3 regions of the Nostoc sp. DedVER02 genome follow, and region 2 is predicted to be linked to each of the others. Evidence: riboswitches for the same ligand, from Rfam matches in the RefSeq annotation. Region 2 holds a riboswitch; each other region holds the start of a gene.
The links. A riboswitch is a leader RNA that binds a small molecule or an ion and turns the genes downstream of it on or off. The one in region 2 is predicted to bind cobalamin.

Region 1 (5,220 bases), on a different contig from region 2:
ACTGTAGCTGAATATGCACCCGAATTGCCGCAAGATATCAGACAAGGAACCACAGGTATGGTTTGTATAGACAGCTTTAGCCATGATTTAAAAGAAACTGGCTATTTACATAACCACGCCCGGATGTGGCTAGCTGCTTACATTGTCCATTGGCGGCAGATTCGTTGGCAAGCAGGAGCCAAGTGGTTTCTCGAACACCTTTTAGATGGAGATCCGGCTAGCAATAATATGTCCTGGCAGTGGGTTGCTAGTACGTTTAGTCAGAAACCCTATTTTTTCAATCGTGAGAACTTAGAACGCTACACTAAAGGCATTTATTGTCAAAAATGTCCCCTTTACGGTCATTGTGATTTTGAAGGCAGCTATGAAGAATTAGAACAGCGACTTTTTCCCAAAGGGGAATTTAGCAAACAAGCTAATAGCCAAAGTTGGCAGCGTGATAAAAAAGGGAAGGGGAGTAGGGGGAGTGGGGGAGGACAAGGGAGACAAGGGAGAGAATAATAACAAATGACAAATGACAAATGACAAATAACAAATGACAAATGACAAATGACAAAACCAATTGTTTGGATACATGGAGATTGCCTCAGCCCATACAACCCTGTACTACAAAAATATCCCGATGCGCCAGCTATCTGGGTTTGGGATGAGGCTTTAATAGAGGAATGGCAACTAAGTCTCAAACGCCTCACGTTTATTTACGAATGCTTGCTAGAGTTACCCGTTGTTATCCGTCGTGGCGATGTGGCACAAGAAATTTTAGCTTTTGCGAAAGAACATGATGCAAATTTAGTTGTCACAGCCGAAAGTCCCAGTCCCCGATTTGATGATATCTGCAATCAGATGGAGCGTTCTATAGGAGTGGAAGTGCTAGAGGTGGAACCATTTTTTGATTATGATGGCTATATTGACTTGAAGCGGTTTTCGCGCTACTGGAAAGTGGCTCAAAATTATGTTTTTGAGTAGGGGAATTGTAAAATTGTTATAGTTTGCGTAGGCGTAGCCCGCCGCAGGCATTGCTAAAGGCTCAGATTCTCCACTTATATTAAAAGTTGGGGATTTTTGGCACATCCTACAAGAAATATTGGGATATTTTATACTTGAAATTCCTCCCAATGACATAGCTTTTTTAACCCACACCAAACCCCGTGTATTGCCTTACTAATGGTTCATGAAATGCCAAAATAATATCTTCCTTTGGAATTCCTAACTTTACTAAGTCATTGGCAATACCAATCTCAGTACCGTCGTTTTGTATCCAAATCTTCCCATCTTTGATATCAAGATGCAAAACACACCCATATTGTCGTCGTCGACTCTTCCAGCCTACGTATACTAATTGATAGCGATCGTTAATAGGATCAAAAATAATTTGTTTTTCTATTTCACTCTTTGATGAACCTCGACTAGCGTATTCTGCCAGTAATTGTTGAATATAAGCTCGATATTGTTCTAATTTTTCCATTCTACAATCCCCTCATTCACAGGATCGTAAACGATTAGCTTTAGTTGAGAGCGTTGAATAACAATTTGAATAAATTGCAATGCAAAGAAGCTGCTATAAGTTCCTAAAGGAACAGCTAAGTATAAAACTCGTTCTGGTTCTTAAATCTCTAGTGCTGTATGAAATTCGTAAATATTTGATTCACCAAGAAAACTTTTAATCTCAACCGCTATTTTTTCTCCGGCTCTCTCAGCTGCTAATATCGGTTCTGCACCCAAATCAATGTACATTCAACCCCACCGACTTCAATTTCTAGAGGATCATCTGTAATCAACCAACCTTCTTTTTCTAGTCCTTTTCTAACAGCATCATGAAAAATATCTTTTGCAGCCATTTAAATATAACTTTCTTAAATATGTAGATGAATCAAGTGCAGCTGACCGCAGGGGATTACAAATTGGTATTGCTTTTAAATATAGCACTGGATATAAAAAGTCAAAGCCCTTGCAATTGATTGACTTTCCGCAATCCGTTAAAAATATGAAGCATTAAATTTTCTGACTACCTTCTCGTGCTAAATTATTAAAGCTTGGAGTTGGGAAACTCCGGTGAAATTCCGGGACTGTGCCGCAGCTGTGATGGGATCGCCCAAGTCAGAATGCCAACTCTCAAGATGTCAAAGAAGACACACTCACCGTCTACTCCCTGCGTTGCACGGGGAAGGAGTTACAAGTTTGCTTTCTGGAGTTGCCACTTGTCCTGGCTTATTTTACGCTACACCCGCCGCAGATGGTATATTATCTCGCATTAGAATACCAGGTGGAATTATTAGTAGTCAGCAATGCCGTGCGATCGCAGATATAGCAGATCAGCATGGCGGCGGCTATGTGGATGTGACTAATCGAGCTAACTTACAAGTCCGCGAAATCCGCACGGGGATCGATGCTGAGGTTCTGAAGCATCTACAAAATATAGGATTAGGTTCTCACAATTCTGTTGTAGACCACATCCGCAATATTATGACCAGCCCAACTGCTGGTATTGACCCGCAAGAATTAATTGACACTCGCCCTTTTGTCCAAGATTGGGATAATTATATTGCTGCACATCCGGCGCTTTCGGGACTGTCGGCAAAATTTAGCGTTTGCTTTGATGGTGGTGGGATAATTCGGGTGTGCGATCGCCTAAATGATATCCTATTTGCTGCTGTCTTAGTTGATGGTGATGTTTATTTCCGCCTCCATCTCAGTGTCGGCGCAAAGGGCCAACCACCTAGTGATACGGGAATTTTGTTACCACCAGAGCAATGTTTACCCCTCTTGGCAGCTTTGGCAGAGGTCTATCTAGCTCATACTAAGACTACAAATAAGCGTCGGCTACGTCTCTTAGAGTTATTGAATACTTTGGGTTGTGAAAATTATCTCCAAGAAGTTCAACAGCGTTTACCTTTCCCTCTTTTGTACGGTGAAGCGGGAAAATACCTAACCCCTCAACCCCTAAAGGAATTCTCTGCTATTCCTCAAGGAGAGGGCAAGTATCAGCATATTGGTATCCATCCCCAACCTCAGCAAGGTTTATTTTACATTGGTATCGTCTTGCCTTTGGGACGATTGGAAAGTAGACAGATAAAGGGTTTGGCAGATTTAGCCGCAAAATATGGTAGCGGTAGTCTTCGGTTAACCCCCTGGCAAAATTTGCTCTTAACTGATATTCCTCTGCAATGGCTTGGTGATATCCAAAGTGAAATTGCTTTTTTAGGATTAGATTCTTCTGCAACTAACATAAAAAGTGCATTAGTTGCCTGTTCTGGAAACAGGGGTTGTGCCTCTTCTGCTACGGACACTAAAAGTCATGCGTTGGCATTAGCGGAGTATCTTGAAACTCGCGTTACTCTCGATTGCCCTATTAATATCCACTTCACTGGCTGCGAAAAATCCTGCGCCCAGCACAGCAAGAGTGATATTACTCTGCTTGGTGTCAGCCTCAATACTGACAGTGGAGCTGTGGAAGGCTATCACGTTTATGTTGGTGACAGCAAGCAGAAATTTGGACGGCAAATATATCAATATGTGACTTTTGCTGAACTACCTGCATTAATAGAGCGGATGCTAGATATATATAAAATTCAACGTCTAAATTCTGATGAGTCCTTTGGGGAATTTGCTAATCGATATGCAGTGCCCCAATTACAGCACTTATTTAATATTATTCCTGAACAATAAGATTCCCAACTTTTTATAAAAGTCAGCAATCTGAGCCTTTCGATTTTCATTGCTCAATCCAAAATTAAAAATCCAAAATCCCAAATCGAATGCCCGACTATATCCGAGATGCCAACGAAATTTACCGTAATTCTTTTGCAATCATCCGGTCAGAAGCAAACCTAGATGTGCTACCACCAGATGTAGCAAAAGTTGCTGTACGTCTCATCCATGCCTGTGGGATGACGGATATTGTTACTGACTTGGGATATTCACCAACAGCAGTGCAATCCGCAAGGACAGCACTAGCAGCAGGAGCTACAATTCTATGCGATTGCCGCATGGTTGCTGATGGCGTTACCAGGCGACGTTTGTCTGCCAATAATCAAGTTATCTGTACTCTCAACGAGCCAGAAGTCCCAGAAATTGCCCAGCGTTTGGGTACTACAAGGTCGGCGGCAGCCCTAGAATTATGGCGATCGCACCTGGAAGGATCGGTAATTGCAATTGGGAATGCGCCTACAGCACTATTTAGATTGTTAGAAATGCTCGATGAAGGTGTGCCGAAACCTGCGATTATCTTAGGCTTTCCAGTGGGATTTGTTGGTGCAGCCGAATCGAAAGCAGCATTGGCGGCAGATAGCAGAAATGTACCATTTTTAACATTACATGGTCGGCGTGGTGGGAGTGCGATCGCAGCCGCAGCAGTTAACGCCCTGGCAACGGAGGAAGAATGAATATGGACAAAGGTCGTCTTTACGGAATTGGTGTCGGCCCTGGCGATCCCGAACTATTGACTCTCAAAGCACTGCGGTTATTACGTGCCGCTCCTGTGGTAGCTTATCAGTCAGCCACAGATAAAGAAAGTATCGCTAGAGCGATCGTGGCGCAATATCTTCCTGGGAATCAAATCGAGGTGTTATTTCATCTCCCCCGCGCTTTGGAGCCAGAAAAGGCCAAGTCTATTTATGATAAGGAAATTGAACCAATTGCCGAACATTTAGCGGCAGGTCGAGATGTGGTGGTGCTATGCGAGGGAGATCCATTTTTCTATGGTTCCTTCATGTACCTATTTACGCGGTTATCTGACCAGTATCAAACAGAAGTCGTCCCTGGAGTTTCTTCGTTGATGGCTTGTCCGGTAGCCTTGGGTATGCCTTTCACCTACTACACTGATATTCTCACCGTACTACCTGCCCCATTGCCCCCAGAAGAACTAACTACACATTTGTTGATGACTGATGCGGCAGCAATTATGAAGCTAGGTCGTCACTTTACCAAAGTACGGGATATCTTGCATAAATTAGGGCTAGCATCACGAGCAAAATATATTGAGCGGGCATCAACTTCACAGCAACGCATTATACCTCTGGATGAAGTCGATCCAGATAAAGTCCCCTATTTCTCAATGATTGTAATCCCAACTAAGAATCGGCTTTGAACCAATAGGCTTGGGTTAAGATGCGATCCTCCCTAAGCCCTTTTTTAAAGGAGTTGGGAGGATCGGAAATCTCTAAACACTACTAATTGATTCATTTTTACAAGCGTTGTAGCAGGCTCAAACCGTGGGTATCA
Region 2 (5,220 bases):
CGGTAGCTATGATATTAAGATTCTGGAGAAAGAGGTTGAATTTCATCACCGTTAATCATCACAGGACATTCCGAAATTGGTCTAATATTCGCTGTCGCGCTCGTTCTATAACTACTTCTTCCTCAGCAGATAGCCCATCAAATAACATTTCATATATGAATGGTACACCTAACTCTAACTCCGATAAAAGTGTGCGCTGGCTAAATACATCTTGTGGTTTACCTTCTACAATCAGTCGTCCTTTATCCATAACAAAAACCCAATCTGCCCACCGATAGACTAAATCTAAATCATGGGTTGCCATCAATAAAGTAGTTCCATCTTGATGAATTTTTTTCATCGTTGCTATCAAGTTCCGAGTATGTTTGATATCTAAATAAGCTGTTGGCTCATCCAGCACCAAAAGTTCTGGTCGCAGTACCATCACATCTGCTATAGAAACTCGCTTCTTTTGTCCTAAACTTAGATGATGTACTGGTCTTTCTGCTAAATTAGTCAGCCCAAATTCAATTAATGCTTGTTCTACTCGGTCTTTAATTTCGGCTTCTGGTAAACCCAAATTACACAACCCGTAAGAGATATCTTCTTCAACAATAGAAGCTACTAATTGTTGTTCTGGATCTTGAAATACTAGCCCAACCTTCTGCCGTAAGCTACTCAGATAATTTCGGTTATAAATTAACGGTTCACCGCGCCAACGGACAATACCAGAATTAGGTTTATATAGACCATTAGCTAATAAAAATAGTGTAGTTTTACCACAACCATTTTGTCCAATTAATGCACATCTTTTGCCAGATGGAATCTTTAGTGTTAGACCATTTAAAGCTGATTGTTGTGCTACTGGATAGGTATAATATACCTGCTCAAATTCGAGTAAATATTCCTGCATTCCGCCAAAAGTCCAATGCTATTAATACTACACAGCCGAAAATAGCTTCGATGATATATCGCCCTTGAGGATGATAACGGCGGGGATGCCAAACTCGAAATTCACTCACAAAACCCCGTGATTCCAGTCCGAGAGAGAACTGACTATACCGTTGTAAGGTTCGTTGTAATAGTTGTCCGATTAGTAGCGCTAAACTTTTCATCCCATTAGCAAGAGTGCGGTAGCCACCACGAGAATTTTGTGCTGTCAACAATTCACTAGCTGTATTTAGGAGGATGAAAATAAACCGATACATTAGTAATAACAAATCGCTTAAAAGCACAGGAAATCGTAAGTAACGTAGAGTTTGTAATATCTCCGTGAAAGGGACAGTTAACATGAGAAAATATAAACAAGAAACAGAAGCTAATGCTCTGGTTAAAATTCCCCATGCTTGGATACTGCCACTATGACTGATATAAATATAGAAGTGTCCGAGAGTTAATCCATACCACGAGTCTAATTGCACCTTGGGCAAATCCGTAATTGCTACTCCATTCACCATCAAGGCTGGTAAACTTGTCAAACAAAAAACTATGGTGAACATTAACAAGCGAAAATAAACACCAGCCGGAATTCTTGCATAAATAACTGTCCAAACGCCCAGCCAAAGCGCTATCAAAATTTGCACTAAGGGATGAGTAAAAAGGGAAATTGCAAGAGTAGTAAATGCAAAAATTATTTTATGTTCTGGTGGTAATCTTCGCAGTCGATTAGTGTAAGCTAAAGTGTCTAGTTGCAGGCTCATTCTTCACGTTTTTGTTGAGAACGTCCTTTGTACAAACCAATTGCATAACCAACTACTCCCGCACCTAAAGCTGCTTGGGAAGCAAATAATAAGCTTGCTACTTCACCACTAGGAGGTTCAAACAATGATTTAAACCAGGGTTGATATCCAGGTTGTATTTCAGTAATTGCTTTTTTAGCTTTGTCATCAGAACCAGCAAATTGCCCACCACGCACAAATATTAATGGTGCAACTGCTAAAGCTAAGACAGCTACTACCAACAGCCAGTTACTCAACCCTTTTTTAGATTGACTCATTACCATTTCCTCGCTTGATTAATTGCAACAGTTCCAATTCTTGAGGATTATAAGATTGCAGCCAGTTCCACACCAACACAGTTAGTAATCCTTCACTAATTGCTAAGGGAACTTGAGTTATAGCAAAAATTCCGGCGAACTTGATAAATGACGCAAGAAATCCACCAACGGGGGCAGGAAAAGCTAGGGCGAGTTGAATAGAAGTGATAATGTAGGTGAGTAAATCTGCGATCGCAGCTGCTAGAAATATAGCGATTTTTTGTTTACCACCCAACTTTATTGTTAGATTATATATCCAGTAGGCTGCAAACGGCCCTGCGATCGCCATCGAAAAAGCATTTGCACCTAGCGTAGTTAAGCCGCCATGCGCCAGTAACAAAGCTTGAAATAACAACACCAAGCTACCTAAAACCGTCATGGTGAGAGGGCCAAACAGCACAGCACCTAACCCTGTTCCTGTAGGATGAGAACAGCTACCTGTGACGGAAGGGATTTTCAACGCTGACAACACGAAAGTGAAAGCACCAGCCAAACCCAGTAGTAGTTTTAGTTCCGGGTTCGCTTGAGTAATGCGTGTCAGACTACGCAATCCTAATAAAAAAAATGGTAATGCCACAACCCACCAAAAAACTGCCCACTGGACTGGTAAAAAACCTTCCATAATGTGCATAGCATAAGCGGGTTTGGGGAAACCAACTACCAAGTAAAAACTGATAACTCCCATCAGGGTTAGACTAACTAACGCCTGTTTTTTTCTTTTCATAACCTGTACCTCGCAGATTTATGTAAACGACTTGGTTCCCATCGGCGGGCATCCTGACTCACCTAATTTTGGCTCACAGTTGCGGGACAGCGCCGGATTTACACCGGACTTTCCCCCTTGCGTCCGATGGCTGCTCCCCATCAGAACCGATTGGAGTAACTATATCACTATTGCTCAAGTATCAGTATCGCAAACAAAATAAACTATCAATCTAAATTGTATTTAACCAATAAACCTGAATTTCTCACTTGTGAGAAATCCAAGGAGTGTGGGGGGTAAGACTTCTTCCCCATCCTCCCACACCCTTGTGAGAAATCCGGGATAAAGGGGTCAAGTCCCCATCACCAGAGGGCATGATGGTTTTGTGTTGGTTTTGAAATCCCCATTACAAAACATAATTACGAATTACGAATTACGAATTACGAATTATTTAATATGCCCCCCCACTGGATTGAAGTTTTTAGAGAATACATGGTCTACTAGACAACTAGACTCTTAAATCAATCTGGCTGCAAAGGACACTTCTTAAATATGGAAACAATACCATTTATGGGTGCTTCGTCCTTCGGCTGGCTGTACTGGGTAATACAGCCGCATTTAGCTATGCACATTCCAGATGGCTTCTTAAATTTACCCGTTATTCTTGTCACCTGGATAATTGCTCTTGCCTTAATTACACTATCAATTAAGCGATCGCAGGCAGAATACGAAGAACGAGCCGTACCTTTAATGGGAGTTTGTGCAGCATTTATCTTCGCAGCGCAAATGATCAATTTCCCGATTCCAGGAGGCACTTCTGGACACCTTTTAGGCGGAACACTAGCCGGAGCTTTATTAGGGCCCTGGGCTGGATCGCTAGTTATGGTTGCAGTATTCATCGTGCAAGCTGTTTTATTTCAAGATGGTGGATTAACAGTTTTAGGGGCGAACATCTTTAATATGGGATTAATCGGTACCTTTGCTGGTTATTATCTCTATCGCACAATCAGATTTGCTATTGGGCGCGATACCTTGCGAGGTCTGACAATTGGTGCAGCGATCGCTGCTTGGACAAGCGTAGTAATAGCTTCACTTCTGTGTGCCTCAGAACTAGCTGTATCTGGGACGGTTCCTCTGACAGTAGGTTTGACAGCGATGGCCTCTTGGCATGTCGTAATTGGTATTGGGGAGGCGCTGATTACCGTGGTAGCACTCAGCTTTATTTGGCGGACTCGACCTGACTTATTTTATGATCCACCCCGTCAGATAAAATCACCTATGTCTCGTCCAGTCTCTCGTTATTAAAAGGTGTGATTAAATCAGGATTTAATACTTATGAGTAGCAACCTCTCGCGATCGCGCAACCGGGCTTTTGTTATCGCTGGCTTAGGTATTGCCCTGTTGATTGCAATTTTCCTTTCGCCACTAGCAAGTAAAAACCCAGATGGGCTAGATAGAGTTTCAGAAGACCTGAAGTTTAACAGCAAAGAACTTCAAGATAAACCCGCTCATAAATTACCCTTTTATGGGATTTTTGATGAGTATGCCCTTAGAGGTGTACCTGAAGCGATCGCTACTCCATTAGCTGGATTAATCGGAACATTAGCAACTTTCGGTTTAGCTTGGGGTATTGGCAAACTAGTTGTTCGCGGCTCTAGTTCACCTTCTACACAGTATGACGCTGATTCCGACTTAGATGCGCCAGATTAACAATTTGTAATTAGTATCAAATATACAAGTAGGAACTAAATATCATGCTGCTGCACGTTGGAGCATTTGTGTTAGATGTCGATAGCAAAGAGGCTACTCTCTGGCACAAACTCGCTCCCCGTACCCGAATACTTTGTACCTTGTTGTTTGTATTTGCCAATGTTCTAACACCAGATGGGCATTGGTGGACTTGGGCTATTTATGGATTAGCTTTACTCAGCCTAATATTGCTAAGTAAAGTCACCCTATCAGTACTAGTGAAACGGTTGGCAGTCGAGTTAACGTTTATTAGTGTCGTTCTCTTGGGGACTTTATTTCGGGGTGGTGGCGAGGTGTTATGGTCTTGGGGATCGTTGCAGATTACGACAGTGGGGCTAACTGTTTTAGGTAGTGTCACCCTCAAGGCTCTGTTATCGCTGCTAATACTAAACTTACTGACTTTAACAACTTCGGTAACAGCGCTACTTCATGCCCTGCTGGAATTGAGAACTCCACCACTATTAGTTGCAATTCTGGCATCTATGTATCGCTATATCAGCGTCTTGATTGGGGAGTTTAACGCTATGCGTCGGGCGGCAGAGTCTCGAAATCTGATGAACAGGAATCGCTCGATTCGGTTAATTGTGGGCAACATGATTGGAGCGCTGTTTATCCGCACTTATGATCGCGGAAATCTCGTTTATCAGGCGATGCTCTCACGAGGCTATCAAGGAGTACCACCAATGATGGAAAAAGTCTCGCCAGGGGGACGATCTGATGTTGTAGCTTTAAGCCTGACTGTAATTTTGGCACT
Region 3 (5,220 bases), on a different contig from region 2:
TGGTGATAATTATGGACAGATAAATAATCAAGGACGATTACGCACTTACTATCTTTACATTCCAAAATCTTATCATCCAACCCAACCAATGCCATTAGTTTTAGTATTTCATGGAGATGCTGGTACTGGTCGATCAATTAGTGATGTTACGCGCTTTAATAATTTAGCAGAACAAAAAGGATTTATTGTTGTTTATCCAGATGGAATTGATAAAAAATGGAGCCTTAGAGGTAATTCTCAAGGAAAGGTAGATGATGTTTTATTTGTCAGTGCTTTAATCGATCATCTTAAGCAAGAAATCAATATTGATAGTCATAAAGTCTATGCCACTGGTTTCTCTAGAGGCGGAATCCTTACCCAAGCTTTAGCATGTAAGCTATCTGATAAAATTGCTGCTTTTGCATCAGTAGCTGGCTCTCTTCCAGTTCGACTCAAACCTAATTGCCAACCTCAGACTCCGATCTCAATGATGATCGTTAACGGTACAAACGATCAAGATGTCCGTTATGAAGGTGATGACCACAGTCAACGAGGAGCGCTTGTTTCTATTTCAGATATGTTAAGCTTTTGGCGATCGCACGATCGATGTATTTCATCTGATGCATCTCCACAACTTCCTGGAATTAACTCTAGCGAAAGCTCAAAAGTCAAAGCTGTTTACTACTCAAATTGTAGTGGCAACTCAGAGGTCTTACAATTAGCTGTAGTAAATGGGGGACATTTTTGGCCTGGTGGTGCTTCAACCGATCCCAACCTCAATAAGTTTAATGCCCAGCTTGGCTTAAACGCCAGTCAAACCATTTGGGAATTTTTTCAACGCCATAGTTTATCTTAAGCAACTAAATTTTATCGAGATTATCTTTTTACTTTTAACCACTCTAAAACACCATCAACATCAGTAACCTGTTCTCCTGGCGGTATGGCTGGACGGTTTATCATGACAACCTTCACGCCCAGTTCTCGCGCTGCAATAATTTTGGGTTTTGTCGCATTGCCACCGCTATTTTTGCTCACGATGGTATCAATATTATGATGAATTAGGATTTGCCTTTCATTATTGAGGGTAAAGGGCCCGCGATCGCACAAAATCTCTCCTGTTGGCACTAAAGCATCATCAGTCGGAGGGTCAATCATCCGCATCAGAAACCAAATTTTCTCGTACTTAACAAAAGCGGCTAGTTCTTGCCTGCCAACTGTCAAAAATACTCGCTGTGCCTGGTTTGCTAGAGATGCGGCGGCGGCTTCAACACTGTCAACTTCAATCCAGCGATCGCCACTTTCTTTTTCCCAAGGCGGGCGAATTAACATTAAACGCGGTATTCCGACTTCAGTTGCCGCATCTGCCGCATTAAAAGAAATTTGACTCGCAAAAGGATGGGTTGCATCAATTAATAAATCGATTTGCATTTGACGCAAATAGCTAGCCAATCCAGCTACACCACCGAAGCCACCAACCCGTAAATCGCCCAACGGAATTGAAGGTTCACGGGTGCGGCCGGCTAGAGACGTGATTGCTTCTAACCCTTGAATAGTCGCCAGTTTCGCAGCTAATTCTGCGGCATCTCCCGTCCCACCCAAAATCAAAACGCGCATCATTACAATAAAGGTGGAATTTTTGCTAAAATGCCCTTTTTCATGGCTTCTGGACGCTCCGACCAAGGCAGTAAACCATCTGCTTTAACATAATATTGACTAGCGCATTCTAGTACCGCAGATGCACTACCATCAACGGCTAAATCACCAAATAAATATGTTAATTTGCCTTTGGCAGCAAAAGCAACTACACAAGAACGATTACAAGCACTCATGCATTCAACTTCTTTAATTGGGAATTCATCTCGTAAGTTCCAATCTTGTGCAAGCTGCTGAAGTTCGTTTAGAAGTTTTTGACCACCACTTTCACCTAAGCGTTTTCCCTCTTGCCAAACGCTAGCGCAAGTTTTACACACAAATAAAGTATGGTCAGCAACACCCAAAGGATTCGTTGGGGAAACATTTATAGTAGTAGTCATCTGTACCTCGCAGATATATAGAACTGGTAAATCTATTTCGGCGGGCATCCTGACTTACTCAATTTGAAATTTTAGATTACATTTCAAATTGGTTTACAGTTGCGGGACAGCGCCGGATTTGCACCGAACTTTCCCCGTTACCTCTGGTAGCTGCTCCCCACCAGAACCGAATAACCTTATCGATCATACACTAGGGTCATCTCATAAAAGGATATTACCAACAGCTAACGAGCGAATATCCTAACTTTGCCTAACTCCATAAAATAGTGTCACATAATAAAGTTAGCTTAATTTTCTTTTTTTCTTGCTTGATCCAAGAAGTATATGCTAACGTTAATATTCGTGTGGTTAAGGACGTATAGCTCAGTTGGTTAGAGCGCTACGTTGACATCGTAGAGGTCACTGGTTCGAATCCAGTTACGTCCATTTTTTTGAAATGTCCAGCCTAAATAAACAGTGGGAAAAATTTAGTGCCGTGTTTGTAAACCTGTATACTTACTTGAGTCTATAGGTTACTGAAGACTTGGCTTAGTCTTTAAAAACCTCACACATTTTAGGTGTGGGAGCATCAAAGTAATTACTGCCACTATATCACCTATGTGCTGTTGCGATCGCACCAAAAGGGTAAAAATGCTTGAGCGCTACTCGTCCTACTACAAAAGGTGAGTACCAAAAAATCAAACATGCCTCAAAGCTTTTAGAATTATTGGATGTGGATAAAGTACGTAAGGCTTCGCCAGACTGCGATCGCCTCTTCACCACACTAGCTGCAATAATGGGTGCATCAGCAAGCTAATATAACAAAGGGTAAAATATCCTTGAGCGATCGCAATTCACCCCTAACATCAAGCTATCATCGGATATTGTGGAATTTCTGTGCGTAACTCGATAGCATCTATGACCGCCTCTCACTCTGAAACTCCATCTACCAAACCCGATGCAAGTACTTTTATTTCCGACCATCAGCAGGTTGACCGGAGTAAGCTAAGTCAAATGTACTTGCACTATGTCGAGACGAAGGATAAATATCCTCACGCAATATTGCTGTATCGGGTGGGTGATTTCTTTGAATGCTATTTTCAAGATGCTGTCAAACTAGCGCAAGAATTAGAATTAGTCCTCACTAGCAAGCAAGCTGGTGAACAGGGACGAGTGGCGATGTCTGGTGTTCCGCATCACGCTTGGGAACGCTACACCACAATGTTGGTAGAAAAAGGTTATGCAGTGGTAATTTGCGACCAAGTGGAAGATGCTTCTGAAGCTGCTGGTAGATTGGTGCGGCGGGAAGTAACGCGCATTCTTACCCCCGGCACTTTGTTAGAAGAAGGAATGCTAAAATCCAGTCGCAATAATTACCTAGCAGCAGTGGTAATTGCCGCAAATCATTGGGGTTTAGCTTATGCAGACATCTCCACAGGGGAATTTCTCACAACTCAAGATAGTGATTTAGAACATTTGACCCAGGAATTAATGCGCTTGCAACCTTCAGAGGTGTTAGTTCCGACAAATGCGCCTGATTTGGGTAGTTTGCTACGTCCCGGAGAAACTTCGCCCCATCTACCGGAGTGTTTGCCACCATCATTTTGTTATAGTTTGCGATCGCAAGTTCCATTTTCTCAAGGAGAAGCTAGACCTAGATTATTGCAGAAATTTAAGGTGCGATCGCTCGAAGGACTGGGTTGCGATGATCTTCCCCTCGCTGTCCGTGCGGCTGGTGGTCTTATAGAATATCTGGAAGATACACAAAAAGAAAACCAAGTTCCTCTGCAAAGACTCCGCACCTATACTGTCACTGACTACTTGATTGTTGATAGTCAAACCCGCCGTAATCTGGAAATTACTCAAACCGTTCGGGATGGAACTTTTCACGGTTCTCTACTCTGGTCACTAGATAGAACTAGTACAGCGATGGGTGGGCGGGCTTTACGGCGGTGGTTATTGCAACCATTACTTGATATTAAAGGCATTCGGGCACGTCTTGATACCATCCAAGAATTGATGGAAAATACACCTCTGCGTCAAGATTTGCGGCAGTTGTTACGCCAAATTTATGATTTAGAACGTCTCACTGGAAGGGCGGGTTCTGGTACAGCTAATGCCAGAGATTTAGTAGCTTTGGCAGATTCTCTCTCACGTTTACCGGAATTATCTCACTTGGTAAATGAAGCGCGATCGCCATTTCTCAAAGCTTTACAGAAAGTCCCAAGTGTGTTGGAAGAATTAGCAGAAAAGTTACACGCCCATCTTGTGGAGTCGCCACCCATATTAATTAAAGAAGGTGGATTGATTCGTCCTAGTGTAAATCCCCTGTTGGATGAGAGAAAAGCAACTGTAGAAGCAGACCAGCAATGGATTGCCAACTTGGAAGTTGATGAAAGGGCTAAGACGGGAATTTCGACGCTGAAGGTAGGATTTAACAAAACTTTTGGTTATTACATCAGCATTTCTCGCACCAAAGCTGACCAAGTACCCGCTAATTACATTCGCAAGCAAACTCTCACCAATGAGGAACGTTACATCACCCCAGATTTGAAGGAACGAGAAGCCCGAATTCTCACAGCACGCGATGATTTAAATCAGTTGGAGTATGAAATTTTTACAGCGTTGCGAGAAGAGGTAGCACAAGAGGCGGAAGTAATTCGTAATCTATCTCGTGCAGTGGCAGCGGCGGATGTATTGTGTGGTTTGGCTGAGTTGGCGGTGCATCAAGGTTACTGTCGTCCAGAAATGTTGTCTGGAAGGGAAATAAATATTGTTGATGGCCGTCATCCTGTGGTGGAACAGTCTTTACCTGCGGGTTTCTTTGTGCCGAATTCGACTCAATTGGGTCAAGAGTCATTAGTCATTAGTCATTTGCCATTAGCAGATGACCAAGAAAAAATAACAAATGACCAAGGACAAATGACAAATGACAATCCCGATTTGATTATTCTTACCGGGCCAAACGCCAGTGGCAAAAGTTGTTATTTGCGTCAGGTGGGATTGATTCAGTTAATGGCGCAGATTGGTAGTTTTGTACCAGCTAGGTTTGCTAGATTGGGAATATGCGATCGCATTTTCACCCGTGTAGGGGCAGTAGACGATCTTGCAACTGGTCAATCTACCTTCATGGTGGAAATGAATGAAACGGCGAATATTCTCAACCATGCCACATCTAGGTCACTAGTTTTATTAGATGAAATTGGTCGAGGAACGGCGACATTCGATG

Region 1: it holds a riboswitch for cobalamin, as region 2 does, so the genes downstream of both, cobG (precorrin-3B synthase) here and RMZ41_RS18870 (energy-coupling factor ABC transporter permease) in region 2, are expected to answer to the same signal.
Region 3: it holds a riboswitch for cobalamin, as region 2 does, so the genes downstream of both, RMZ41_RS09905 (DUF1636 family protein) here and RMZ41_RS18870 (energy-coupling factor ABC transporter permease) in region 2, are expected to answer to the same signal.

What each region holds. Positions count from the first base shown of each region.
Region 1 covers NZ_JAVRCP020000062.1:15,677-20,896, reverse strand. The annotation lists gene RMZ41_RS30820 (FAD-binding domain-containing protein) at 1-501, shown strand, start outside; gene RMZ41_RS30815 (hypothetical protein) at 550-966, shown strand; gene RMZ41_RS30810 (XisI protein) at 1,130-1,465, opposite strand; partial or broken gene RMZ41_RS30805 (XisH family protein) at 1,453-1,838, opposite strand; cobalamin riboswitch at 1,997-2,129, shown strand; gene cobG (precorrin-3B synthase) at 2,179-3,666, shown strand; gene RMZ41_RS30795 (precorrin-8X methylmutase) at 3,756-4,382, shown strand; gene RMZ41_RS30790 (precorrin-2 C(20)-methyltransferase) at 4,379-5,086, shown strand; gene RMZ41_RS30785 (PHP domain-containing protein) at 5,184-5,220, opposite strand, start outside.
Region 2 covers NZ_JAVRCP020000018.1:61,489-66,708, forward strand. The annotation lists gene RMZ41_RS18850 (retropepsin-like aspartic protease) at 1-55, shown strand, start outside; gene RMZ41_RS18855 (ABC transporter ATP-binding protein) at 59-892, opposite strand; gene cbiQ (cobalt ECF transporter T component CbiQ) at 867-1,679, opposite strand; gene RMZ41_RS18865 (energy-coupling factor ABC transporter substrate-binding protein) at 1,676-1,975, opposite strand; gene RMZ41_RS18870 (energy-coupling factor ABC transporter permease) at 1,962-2,738, opposite strand; cobalamin riboswitch at 2,764-2,904, opposite strand; gene cbiM (cobalt transporter CbiM) at 3,270-4,022, shown strand; gene RMZ41_RS18880 (PDGLE domain-containing protein) at 4,053-4,427, shown strand; gene cbiQ (cobalt ECF transporter T component CbiQ) at 4,472-5,220, shown strand, end outside.
Region 3 covers NZ_JAVRCP020000006.1:172,754-177,973, forward strand. The annotation lists gene RMZ41_RS09895 (alpha/beta hydrolase family esterase) at 1-835, shown strand, start outside; gene RMZ41_RS09900 (cobalt-precorrin-6A reductase) at 856-1,593, opposite strand; gene RMZ41_RS09905 (DUF1636 family protein) at 1,596-2,012, opposite strand; cobalamin riboswitch at 2,034-2,198, opposite strand; tRNA gene RMZ41_RS09910 (tRNA-Val) at 2,365-2,438, shown strand; gene RMZ41_RS09915 (DUF4276 family protein) at 2,647-2,808, shown strand; gene mutS (DNA mismatch repair protein MutS) at 2,910-5,220, shown strand, end outside.